One region of the Endozoicomonas sp. Mp262 genome, then DNA from elsewhere that is predicted to be linked to it. Evidence: predicted binding sites of a transcription regulator. Region 1 holds the regulator's gene; each other region holds the start of a gene.
The links. The regulator FNR, encoded in region 1, switches genes on or off when oxygen is low (the NO sensors DNR and NnrR bind a similar motif). The targets are predictions, from matches to a motif close to TTGATNTANATCAA.

Region 1 (4,293 bases):
TACTATTAACAGGTTATTTAAACTAAAATTATGGTTTATCGTGTAAATGCGATTTACATGCGCTAGAAAAGCGAAAAAATATTAACGATGCTCTTAAAACTCCGTATTGTTTTCAGAAGCTACTGATAAGAGATGTCGCCTTTTCGGTAAATTTATACCTACGCAAAGAATACTAGAGATTCATTATGAGAGACGCCCCCATCTGGGACTCGGAACTGATATCACACTACAACCTGTCTGGTCCCCGCTATACCTCTTATCCTACAGCGGTTCAATTTACCGAAGATTTCGATCGCCAAAGTTATCAGTCCAACGCCTGGCGCAGTGCCATTACAGCAAAACCACTGTCCCTGTATTTTCATATCCCGTTTTGCACCCATGTATGCTATTACTGCGCATGCAACAAAATTGTGACCAAGCATAAAACCAGGTCCACAAGCTACCTGAAACACCTCTTCCGGGAAATAGAGTTACAGTCAGAATTCTTTGATATCCGTCAGCCCGTTGAGCAAATGCATTTTGGCGGAGGAACACCCACCTTTCTTAGTAATGAACAGCTATCGGCATTAGTGGACAAAATAGATCAGCATTTTGGACTGATGCGAGGTGACAGTGTTGACTATTCCATTGAGCTTGACCCACGGGAAGTGGACTGGCCAAAAATGTCACTGCTCAGCGATTTAGGCTTTAACCGGATCAGTATTGGTGTTCAGGATCTCAATCCCGTGGTTCAAAAAGCAGTGAACCGGGTTCAAAGTGAGCAGCAAATTCTCTCTGTACTGGACGCTGCCAGAACCATGACATTCAAGTCCATTCATATGGATTTAATTTATGGGCTACCTCATCAAAGCACTGAATCCTTTAGCTCAACCCTTGACCGCATCATCGAGATGGCGCCGGATCGCCTGTCACTATTTAACTACGCACACCTTCCCCACCGGTTTAAACCACAACGCCGGATTAACCCCCAGGATCTCCCTTCAGCAGAGACAAAGCTGGCAATACTGGAGCAATCCATTGAAAAACTGCTAAAACGAGGCTATACCTATATCGGCATGGATCATTTTGCCTTACCCGAGGATGACTTGGCCATTGCCCAGGATGCCGGGACACTGCACCGCAACTTTCAGGGCTATACCACCCACAGTCACTGCGATCTCGTCGGCATGGGCGTTTCCTCTATCAGCAAGATAGGCTCGGTCTACACACAAAACCAGGTTGATGAAAAAGCCTATGCCAGCTGTATTGAGCAGGACATCATTCCTCATTATCGAGGGCTGACAATGAGCCAGGATGATGAAATCAGGCAAGCCATCATCAACCAGCTTATCTGTCATTTTCACCTCGATATGGGAAAAATAGAGCAGCAATATCAAATCCATTTTCAGGATTACTTCTCCCGGGAAATGGCTCGGGTGGCAGACATGCAAAAAGACGGGCTACTCCTGGTAGACGACAACGCTCAATCGATCACAATACAACCAAAAGGCCGGTTACTTATTCGCAATGTTTGCATGATTTTTGATAAATACCTTAAAAAAACAACAGATCAACCTCTATACTCAAAGGTAATCTAATAATATCAGCTAAACAACAAACATTGATAAGCAAGTACTTACTACCACTATATACCAGAAGGCATATGGTTTTCTTTTAATAAAAGTCATAATTACTATAAAATTCCGTCTGCCATACGCCTTCCACTAAGCGATTCCGTGCATATAACACTTAAATTCTGGCCATATTTTCCATAAAATAGGGGCGTTTTTGCCAATACGACCTTGAGGCCACTCAATGACGTCCAAGCCCAACGTCCGACAGCCCAGCCATGTGGCCTGCAGAGATTGCAGTCTAAGCTCTCTATGCCTGCCACTTGCCTTGAGTATAAAAGATATTGATCAACTGGATCGAATCATCAAACGGGGACGCCCTCTGAAAAAAGGAGAGCACCTGTTTCTTGAAGGCGACCCATTCGCTAGCGTCTATGCGGTACGCTCAGGCGCGATAAAGACCTACACAGCCACTAATGAGGGTGAAGAGCAGATCACCTCCTTCTACCTTCCCAGTGAAATCCTTGGCCTTAGCGGTATGGATACGGATACCTATCCTGTTTCCGCCCAAGCAATGGAAACCACTATGGTCTGCGAAATCCCCTTTGAACAGCTTGAAAGTCTTTCTGATGATTTTCCCGAGCTTCGCAGGCATCTGATGCGACTGATGAGTAAAAAAATCCGCGAAGACCAACAGATGATGATGCTGCTTTCAAAAAAGAATGCGGATGAGCGCATAGCAACATTCCTCATTAACCTTGCCAGCCGCTTCCGTCGCCGGGGTTTCTCATCACAGTCCTTCAGACTCTCCATGTCCAGGAACGAAATGGGTAATTACCTGGGTCTGGCTGTTGAAACCGTAAGCAGGGTTTTTACCCGCTTCCAGAAAAACGGTTTAATTTCTGCCGTAGGCAAGGAAATTGAAATACGTAAGCCTGTAGAGCTATGCACCCTAGCGGGAGGGAAGTCAGTAGACAATACCCATGTACTTACAGCAGCGAGCTAGCACTGTCACTCCATCAGGAATGGATCGGGAAAACACCTTTTCTGCCAAGCCCACAAGCGTCATCCCCATAAAAATGGCGCTTGATATTTTGCATAGCATCCTATTAATCAGCCCTCCCTTCATGGCACCTTATGAGAATTGATGAAAATTATCTGAAATCACAAATCCGAGCTATTCAGGACTGGCCTAAAGATGGCATTACCTTCCGGGATATTACCTCTGTGTTTGAAAATCCCAGGGTGAGCCGGATGGTTATTGACAGCTTTATCCATCGTTATATCAACCAGAATATCAGTCATATCGCAGCCCTTGATGCCCGTGGCTTTCTGCTGGGTTCCACCCTGGCTTACGCACTGCATAAGCCCCTGATTCTTTTCAGGAAGAAAGGAAAGTTGCCACCAGACACCTTAGCCCAGGATTATCAATTGGAATACGGCACAGCCACGCTGGAAGTAAAGACGGATTCTTTTTCTCAGGGAGACAGAGTACTACTCATAGATGACCTTATTGCCACCGGAGGTACCCTTCTGGCTGCCGATGCACTCATCAGACAATCCGGAGCAACAACCATCGAAGCGGCAGCCATTATAGATCTTCCCGATCTTGGCGGTTCTACCAAACTGCAGGAAGCAGGCATCCCCACCTTCCCCCTCTGTTCGTTTAGCGGGGAGTAAACCGACAGACCGCCGGTACTTTTTCTTCAGACAGAACATCACCCAACGATAACCCTATAAAGCCCATTTATTACGGGCAGGGTATTCTATGGGAATGTGTTCGGGTGAACTGCGCCACTATATTATTCGCCCCAGCCTGAAACATATAGGTATGTGGAGCCTGGCGGGAGAAAACCTGCTGCTGGGCACTGCTGCCTGCGAATCGGGACTGGGAACCCACATCAAATTCCAAAACCACCAATCCCTGGGGCTCTATCAAATTTCGCCCAAAATGCATAAAAACATATGGGATAACTTCCTTGCCCCCCAACCGGAGCTTTCCAGCAAGGTAAGAGGGTTGGCAAGTCAAAGGGAGTTTCTGGCTCACCCTCATTACGAGCTGGTCACCAACCTGTCCTATTCCAGCGTCATCGCCTGGTTAATCTACTATCGCACAGGCTGCAATGTGAAAAAAATAACCCCCGGTGATATCTTGGGTCTGGGCAAGCTCTGGCATAAATACTTCCATAACCATCACCGCCCAAGCTCCCCTCAATACTTCGTCAGCTGTTATCATCAGCTTATTTCAGTACCTGAGACAACCCTATAACCGGCAGGTGCAGATTGCAAAAAGTTAAAAAATATGAGCATTGATAAAATGCGTTTATTGATCACGGGCTTCAGCGCAGCGAATGCACAGGTCAGTATATGGCATAGCCATCAAGCGCCCATCGGCGATTTCATCACCACAGACAGAGCAGTAGCCGTATTCCCCTTCAGTAATCCTGTCCAGCGCTTTATTTATTTGATTCAGCTCAATGGTGGCTTCATTACCCAAGGCATCAATCACTTCGTCATTCTCACGCTCTTGAGCCTGCTCAGACCAGTCAGCGCTCGACTTACGAGTCATACCCTGTTTGATTTTACCGAGACGATCAGTCAGCTCCTCCCTGCGGGAAAGAAGCAATGCTTTTAACTGCTCATGATTTACCATAATACGCCCCTGATCAGATACCTTAATTATTTCACCTTATTGCACAGCCTTATGCGGCCATATCGCGTGTCCACTAACCCAAAGAACACC
Region 2 (4,293 bases), 130 kb from region 1:
CTTTTGCATAGGCAAATGGCAGCTTGGCCACAGAACTCAGGGATGCAACCGCACCACTGGTGTCACGACCGTGCATTGGGTTAGCACCCGGGCCAAAAGGCTGGCCTGCACGACGTCCGTCTGGAGTCGTACCGGTCTTCTTACCGTATACCACGTTAGAGGTAATGGTCAGGATAGACTGGGTTGGCTTGGCATTGCGGTACATCTTGTGAGATGCCACCTTCTTCATGAAGGTTTCAACCAGCTCACAGGCAATGGTATCAACACGCTCTTCGTTGTTACCGAACTTCGGATAATCACCCTCGATTTCGAAGTCGATAGCAACACCGTCTTCATCACGTACAGGCTTAACCTTGGCATACTTGATCGCAGACAGGGAGTCAGCAGCAACGGACAGACCCGCAATACCACAAGCCATAGTGCGGAATACATCACGGTCATGCAGAGCCAGCTGAGCCGCTTCATAGGAGTACTTGTCGTGCATGTAGTGGATGCAGTTCAGGGCGGTGACATACTGAGTTGCCAGCCAGTCCATCAGTTTATCCAGACGCGCGTAGACAGTATCGTAATCCAGCACTTCATCAGTAATTGGCGCTTCTTTAGGACCAACCTGAATCTTCAGCTTCTCATCAATACCACCATTGATGGCGTACAGCAGGGTCTTGGCCAGGTTTGCACGGGCACCGAAGAACTGCATCTGCTTACCAACAACCATTGGCGATACACAGCAGGCAATGGCGTAGTCATCACTGCTCATATCCGGACGCATCAGGTCGTCGTTTTCATACTGGATGGAGCTGGTGTCAATGGAAACCTTGGCACAGTATTCCTTGAAGCCTTGAGGCAGTTGCTCAGACCACAGTACAGTGATGTTAGGCTCAGGAGATGGACCCATGGTGTACATGGTGTTCAGGAAACGGAAGCTGTTCTTGGTAACCAGTGTGCGGCCGTCCAGACCCATACCACCAATGGATTCTGTTGCCCAGATTGGATCACCGGAGAACAGCTGATCGTATTCCGGAGTACGCAGGAAGCGAACCATACGCAGCTTCATGACGAAGTGGTCGATCATTTCCTGAGCATCGGTTTCTGTAATATGACCGGCTTTCAGGTCACGCTCAATGTATATATCCAGGAAGCTGGCTACACGACCCAGAGACATGGCAGCGCCATTCTGGGATTTAACAGCCGCCAGGTAACCGAAGTAAGTCCACTGAACAGCTTCCTGTGCATTGGTGGCAGGCTTGCTGATATCGCAGCCATACTTGCCTGCCATATCTTTCATCTGCATCAGGGCACGGATCTGCTCCATGATCTCTTCACGCAGCTTGATGGTATCTTCCAGGTTTTCACCGGTTTCCAGAACCGCGTCCAGGCTAGCGTGCTGCTTTTTCTTGTCAGCGATCAGATGGTCAATACCGTACAGGGCTACACGACGGTAGTCACCAATAATACGACCACGGCCATAAGCATCAGGCAGACCAGTGATAACACCGGACTTACGGCAAGCACGAATGGAAGGTGTATAGGCATCAAATACACCCGCATTGTGGGTCTTGCGGTATTCAGTGAAGATTTTCTTAACCTGGGGATCAAGCTTCTTGCCATACACTTCGCAAGAAGTCTCAACCATACGGATACCACCGTTAGCGATAATAGCACGCTTCAGGGGCTTATCGGTTTGCAGACCAACAATTTTCTCCAGATCCTGACGAATGTATCCAGCATCATGGGAATTAACAGTAGAAGGCAGGTCTGTATCAAAATCAACAGGTGCGTGGGTACGATTCTCTTCCTTGATGCCCTCCATGACATCAGCCCACAGGGTTGTGGTTGCGTCAGTGGCACCAGCCAGGAATGAATGGTCCCCTTCAAAGGGAGTGTAGTTCTTCTGGATAAAGTCCCGGACATTGATTTCTTCTGCCCAGTCACCCAGTTTAAAACCTTCCCAACCTGCTGGCAGATCGGTACCTTGAATGCTCATTTGATTGGCTCCTCGTTTTTGAGAAATCCTTGGGAGTGCCGAAAATTACTCTTTTTTCAGCCGATGTCGAGCACACAACTGCTTGACTCATGTCAAAACATGAAAGCAGTCATTGAAGTATTGTTGAACTATATCAACTCGAGATATTACTGCTCGTACACAGCTATTGTTAGAGAACCCAGCGCGCTCCAGTACACCAAAAACATTATCTTATGTACGGTTATTCCACTATTAGTGCTAATACTTAACTTGGTATTAAAATCTATCCTCCCCCTGTTATTCAATAAATACACACGTCAACTGTCAGACAGAAAATCTTAAAAAAAGACGCTTGATAAGTTTTTTCCCCAAATTTTTCATAAACAACGAATTAGTTATTACTACACAACCTACATTCAAAAATATTATGAAACATACATATTAATTAGAATCTATACTGCTATGCTATGCAGTAACTAACCAAAAACCATGAAATACAAGAATAGCAAAAGAAGGGGAGACAGTATTACCCCAGAATTCCTCAGTATTTTCCAGTAGCTTACAAAGAGGAAAGCTTATACCTCAACGATGGTCATTAGTTGATCGAATTAACCGTTTAATTTGGCAAATAGAACAATTGCATCTTTCAAATCTCTTTAGGTACTGTTACCTATTCATGGATCTGATGCTATTGTCTACTATCAAAGTAATAATTCAACAACATTATAGTGGAATGCATTTAGCCTGGAGGCACCCATGAGCAAATACTCATATACAACAGTTTATGAAGAATTTACTGGATTAAAGCCACCCGAACCCAAAACCAGCAAGCCACGAAGAAGAAGGGGCTATGGTCACCCTTATAGAATGCGGTTAAATATGCAGGATGAAGCTCAACCAAACCTGGAAAATAATCTGGGGGAACAGCCAGAAAAATCATTTGAAGCCACCGATCATCAGCCAAGGTCAATTTTTAGAACTTCTCAGTCAAGAAACCCTGATACTAGCAGCAGGTTAGATGAAAGTAGTCATTCACATCATAACCCTCACCACACACCTAAGGTAACTTATAAAAAACGTCGCCACTATAATCTGTCAAATATGCAGAGCGAAACATTGAACTAAGCGTGCATACCACCTGGATATTTCATAACAATGCTTTAAAAAGCATTTTTTCATTATATCCATAAAGTGTTTCTACGGGTTTGCTTATTAAGGTAAGTATTTTTCATTAACCTTACGTCACTTGTTTTACGAAAGGTTCTTATTTATCCATATCCAAAGTAAACAAACCTTTATTAACACATTTAATTATTATGAAATATCCCTTCTTACCTAACAGCATTAGCCAAGTATTAACCACAAGCCAACCAGCAGCATCAAACTTCCGGCAACGCGATTCATTACCCGAACATGGGAACTTTTTTGTAGCAGATATCCCAGGGTTTTACCCCCGCTGGCATAGATCAACAAACATATTGACTCTAAAAGCAGTATCAGGCTAATCAAGACCACAAGCTGTGGAACCAGGGCATAGTCAGCACGTATAAACGGAGGTAACAAAGCAATAAAAAAAGCCCAGCCTTTAGGGTTAACGACAGCGGTTACAAACCCCTGCACTGCCAATTCCTTAGCTGAAACGGCCTGACTTTTTTCCTGACCCTGAGGAATCGACATCCGCCCCCTGGATAGCCACATCTGTATCCCCAAAAAGACCAGATAGCAACCCCCAAGCCACTTTAATACTGTAAAAACCGATGGATAAGCCAACATGACGGCTGCTATACCAATCACCGCAGATACAGCCACTAGTGCCACACCGGTAAGCTCTCCCAGCATCATCCATAGGGTTTGACGTATACCTATTGTCATCCCCATTGTCATTGCCAGCATCATACACATCCCCGGCGTCACCGATACCAGAAAAAATGTAGGAATAAATAACACTAAAACCGACAAGTCTACCATAGCAGCCCTTATTCTCTGGTGCTTATGATGCTGTTATATACCTGATCATCACACCAGCTGCCACCGCTGATCCAATAACCCCGGCCACATTAGGTCCCATTGCATGCATTAAAAGATAGTTGTGGGGATTTGCTTCCAGCCCAACCTTATTAGATACCCTTGCAGCCATAGGCACAGCAGAAACCCCCGCCGAGCCAATTAAAGGATTGACTTTGCTGCGACTCACTTTGTTCATCCCCTTTGCCATCAGAATGCCTGAAGCCGTTCCTATACAAAAGGCAACCACTCCCAACATAAGAATACCCAAAGTTTCTATTTGCAAAAATTTGTCAGCAACCAGCTTTGAACCTACAGATAACCCC
Region 3 (4,293 bases), 880 kb from region 1:
CAGGATTATTATTCTCCAGCAGGGACAACTGGTTGCAGAAGGCAAGCCTTTCGAGGTGCTAACACCGGGTATCATCGAAAAGGTTTTTAATATTCAGGTGAGTATAACTGAGCATCCTTCACAGAAATGCCCCCTGGTTGTGAACTGCTAGGGGCCGTTTGAAAGCGGGAGATTTCTGGGTCGACGAGTCAGGCTATTTTTGCCATTGCCACCAATTGCTGTCGGACTTCTACTGGCTGTTGGACTTCATTGGAAAATCGGATAAAAACAAGTTTCCTGTCAATCAATAGATGTATGCCTTCACTATTGATACCGGCCATACGAGGTTCAATACCTTCCGGTAATTCAATATTGGCAGCCTTGCAATATTTGACCATGGCATCAATATGATCTTCATTCATATGCTTAATCATATTGGTTTCAGTTTCACCAACAAATGGATTAACTTTGGTTAAAAGCTCATTCTTGATCCAGAAAATTTTACCAAAACCGCCAATATAGCGCGCCCTAACCAGGTTGATCCGATAGAAATCAAAGCGGTGGGTTTTATGGTAATCCTGTGATTGGGGAAAGAAAGAGTAATAACGCTTTGCTATCTCGCTGTGGTCTTCGATCAGCTCGGCATCTCCAATCCAGGTCAGTCGAGCGCCCAGGTGGGCATCATCAACATGGCTTTCTGTGATGATTAATGAAACCCTCGGGTTTTCCTGGATGTTTTTGGTGTGCTGGGCAATTCGGCTGATTAGTATTAAGGGGCATCCTTCCTTATCAAGGCAATAAGGCATTACGGAGCCAAAAGGGTAGCCGGGCACATCATGAGAGTGTGTTGAAAGAATGCCGCTGTATTCTTTGAGCATTAGTGATCGGGCGTCAAAGGCAGCTTCTTCTTTGCGTTCCATACGGGGTCTCATAGTATTAAGTAGCAGACTTTTGTGGACTGCTTATGAATAAATATGACCACTGCCGTTTGATAGTAGGGCGTGGTTTGACTGAACAATCAATGATTGAATTATAATCAAATGATAATGATTATCAATATTATTTTTTAAGGCTTGGGATAACGATCCCGGTCATTGCCTTCAAAACTCTTTCAATGATCTGTCGGGTTAAGTCTGGAGCTGGATCAGGTATAATTATGTTTTTATCCTTTTTTTAAACTGATAAACAGTGGTTTGCATGGGACATTGATATGTCTCCTGATTTATTGTGTTGCCGTTTCAGCGTTCTTGATGCTTTCTGTCAGGTGTTGGGGACGGCTCCCCGAGTTACTTATGATAAATTATCTTGCTGTTGCTATGGGTGGTGCACTGGGTGCACTGTTGCGTTCTTTTATTTATGGCCGTTTTGCGGTATCCGGGAACAGTCACCTCTATCCCTTACCCACTTTAACCGTCAATGTTCTGGGATCTGTGCTTATAGGAATTGGCTGGTACTGCCTGGTTGAAAAGGCCATGTTACCACCTGTATGGAAAAATCTGGCTATTACCGGTTTTCTTGGTGCCTTAACTACCTTTTCGACTTTTTCCCTGGATAGTTTCCGGCTTATTCAGTCCAACCATTTACCAGAGGCTGTCGTTTATATTGTAATAAGCGTCATTATTTGTTTGGTAGGGACATGGGCTGGTTATCAGGGTGTTAGGTGGTTGCTTTGATTGTCCTGGTAAATAGATTGCTTTTGCAAGTTGATCTGAGTCAATAGTTTATGGCTTTAGCCAGTGGAATCCTGGGTAAAGGAACTATTTCTCTTTATATTAAGATGCATATTTTATGCATCTTAATATGAGTGATGAATTATGTTCTGCATCCAGTGTGAGCAAACTATTCGAACCCCTGCCGGTAATGGCTGTGCATATGTTCGTGGCCTGTGTGGGAAAAATGCAGTGACATCTGATTTGCAGGATGTGCTGATCTACATGCTTCAGGGAGTCTCTGCCTACGCCCTGGTTGCCAGAGAAGAAGGGATCATTAACCCGGATCTTGATGCGTTTGTACCCCAGGCGTTTTTTGCCACATTAACCAATGTTAACTTTGATGATCACCGGATTGTTCAACTTGCCCGGGAGGCAGAGCAAGCCAGGGACTGGCTTCGGGCAGCGTATGAAAACAAGTGTGCTGCCAATGGTCGTCAGCCTGAAGTTTTAATGGGTCCCGCTTCGTTTTCACTGGCTAAAGATAAGGCGGGTTTACTGTTTCAGGCACCGGAGTTACTGCCCAACCGGGGAAAAGATACCGTGGGTGAGGATGTTATCGGTTTGCGCCTGCTCAATCTCTATGCCCTCAAAGGGGCAGCGGCTTATATGGAGCATGCCAGGGTGCTTGGAGAGCGTGATGATGTGATTTATGCCGAGTTTCACAGGCATATGGCCTGGTTGGGTTCAGATCCACAAGAGATTCAGGCTCTGCTTGATAATGCCATGTCCATTGGATTGTTCAATTACCGCATTATGGAAATGCTGGATAAAGGGGAAACAGAAACCTTTGGTGATCCGGAGCCAACCCGGGTTAATACCCGTTCGGTAGCCGGAAAAGCGATTTTGGTTTCAGGCCATGATTTGATTGACCTGGAATCTATTCTCAAACAGACCGAAGGGAAGGGAATTAATGTATACACTAACGGGGAGATGTTGCCTGCCCATGCTTACCCTCAACTAAAAAAATACCCTCATCTGGTAGGTAATTACGGTAGTGCCTGGCAAAACCAGCAGCGTGAGTTTGCACAGTTTCCCGGTGCTATTGTGATGACCTCAAACTGCATTATTGATCCCACCATTGGAAATTATGGGGATCGGATATTTACCTGCAATAGTGTGGGATGGCCTGGTGTTCAACATATCGAGGGGCATGATTTCACCCGGGTCATCGATAAAGCACTGGCATTGCCGGGCTTTGAACAGGATGACATACCTCACTATATCACCACGGGTTTTGCCCGTAATGCCCTGATGCAGGCGGCACCTGCCGTGATAGAAAAAGTAAAGTCCGGCGATATCAAGCACTTTTTCCTGATTGGCGGCTGTGATGGTGACAAGGCTGAACGTGCTTATTTCAGGGATATGGCCGAAGCTGTGCCTAAAGACAGTGTGATCCTGACGCTGGCCTGCGGTAAATATAAATTTAATAAACTGGATTTTGGCGACATTGGTGGTATTCCACGGCTGCTGGATATTGGTCAGTGTAATGATGCATATTCCGCCATTCAGCTGGCTTTGGCTCTGGCGGCCGAGTTTGATTGCGATATTAATGAGCTTCCCTTGACCCTGGTACTTTCATGGTTTGAACAAAAAGCAATAGTTATTTTATTAACCTTGCTGGCTCTGGGCGTAAAAAATATTTATACCGGTCCAACGCCTCCGGCTTTCCTTACCGAGAACTTGCTGGATACTCTCACTGAGAAATTCCAGTTGAAAATGACCTCAACGGTTGAACAGGATTTAAAACAGATTCTGTCAGTTGCTTAAGTTTGAAGTGAGTGTATACCCCTAGCCTTTTTAAAATCTTTAAAAAGGCTTGGTTTTATCTTATTCCCGGCGAGAGGGGCGCCGGAAAAGGTGTTTTGTTTAGCATAGGGCGCAGAGGTTTTTTAAGGTATAAAAACTCTGTGTCTCTGTTGTTTGAGTATAATAATAGGAGGTGATCAGAGGGCATTAGTCTGATATATAGTCTGGGTGGTTGTACGGTAAATGGGAAGAAGAAAGAAGTGTGAAATGGTTTTTATAGTCGTTTAATAATGGTCGGAGCGAGAGGATTTGAACCTCCGACCCCCACAACCCCATTGTGGTGCGCTACCAGGCTGCGCTACGCTCCGATGGCCTTGAATTATCCATAATTCGGGGCGTTATGCAAGTTTTGGTTTTAGTCAGGATATTTTATACACTGCCCCGCGTAATGCTCGGGGTAGTGTATAAAATATCCGGGTTAGTGTTTGACGTTTTATTACCGATATGATGTGAGTATTTTAAATGGCCATTGAAACTATTTTGCATGATCGCAGTGACTCTAAATGTGAGCTTTGTAATGCCACCGATCATCTTGACGTCTATGAGGTGCCACCGCGCTCATCAGGCAAGGCTGATGATGCTGTGCTGGTATGCAAGACCTGCCTGGATCAGATAGGGCAACCTGAAAAAGCGGACAGTAATCACTGGCGTTGTTTGAACGATAGTATGTGGAGTCAGGTTCCGGCGGTACAGGTGGTTGTCTGGCGCATGCTGAAACAATTGAGTGCTGAAGAGTGGTCCCGGAATCTTTTGGCTATGTTATATCTGGATGATGAGACCCTGGCCTGGGCTGAAG

Region 2: the regulator FNR is predicted to act here: its motif matches at 2,067-2,080, upstream of pflB (formate C-acetyltransferase).
Region 3: the regulator FNR is predicted to act here: its motif matches at 1,683-1,696, upstream of hcp (hydroxylamine reductase).

Annotation. Positions count from the first base shown of each region.
Region 1 is NZ_CP092489.1:3,197,046-3,201,338, reverse strand. It holds gene hemN (oxygen-independent coproporphyrinogen III oxidase) at 186-1,577, shown strand; gene fnr (fumarate/nitrate reduction transcriptional regulator Fnr) at 1,795-2,556, shown strand; gene MJ595_RS14045 (adenine phosphoribosyltransferase) at 2,688-3,230, shown strand; gene MJ595_RS14040 (hypothetical protein) at 3,319-3,819, shown strand; gene MJ595_RS14035 (TraR/DksA family transcriptional regulator) at 3,874-4,203, opposite strand.
Region 2 is NZ_CP092489.1:3,071,674-3,075,966, reverse strand. It holds gene pflB (formate C-acetyltransferase) at 1-1,984, opposite strand, end outside; gene MJ595_RS13495 (hypothetical protein) at 2,720-3,088, shown strand; gene MJ595_RS13490 (LysE family translocator) at 3,308-3,931, opposite strand; gene MJ595_RS13485 (sodium ion-translocating decarboxylase subunit beta) at 3,954-4,293, opposite strand, start outside.
Region 3 is NZ_CP092489.1:4,073,152-4,077,444, reverse strand. It holds gene MJ595_RS17875 (heme ABC transporter ATP-binding protein) at 1-151, shown strand, start outside; gene MJ595_RS17870 (DUF2470 domain-containing protein) at 189-899, opposite strand; gene crcB (fluoride efflux transporter CrcB) at 1,272-1,652, shown strand; gene hcp (hydroxylamine reductase) at 1,794-3,458, shown strand; tRNA gene MJ595_RS17855 (tRNA-Pro) at 3,729-3,805, opposite strand; gene MJ595_RS17850 (PhnA domain-containing protein) at 3,960-4,293, shown strand, end outside.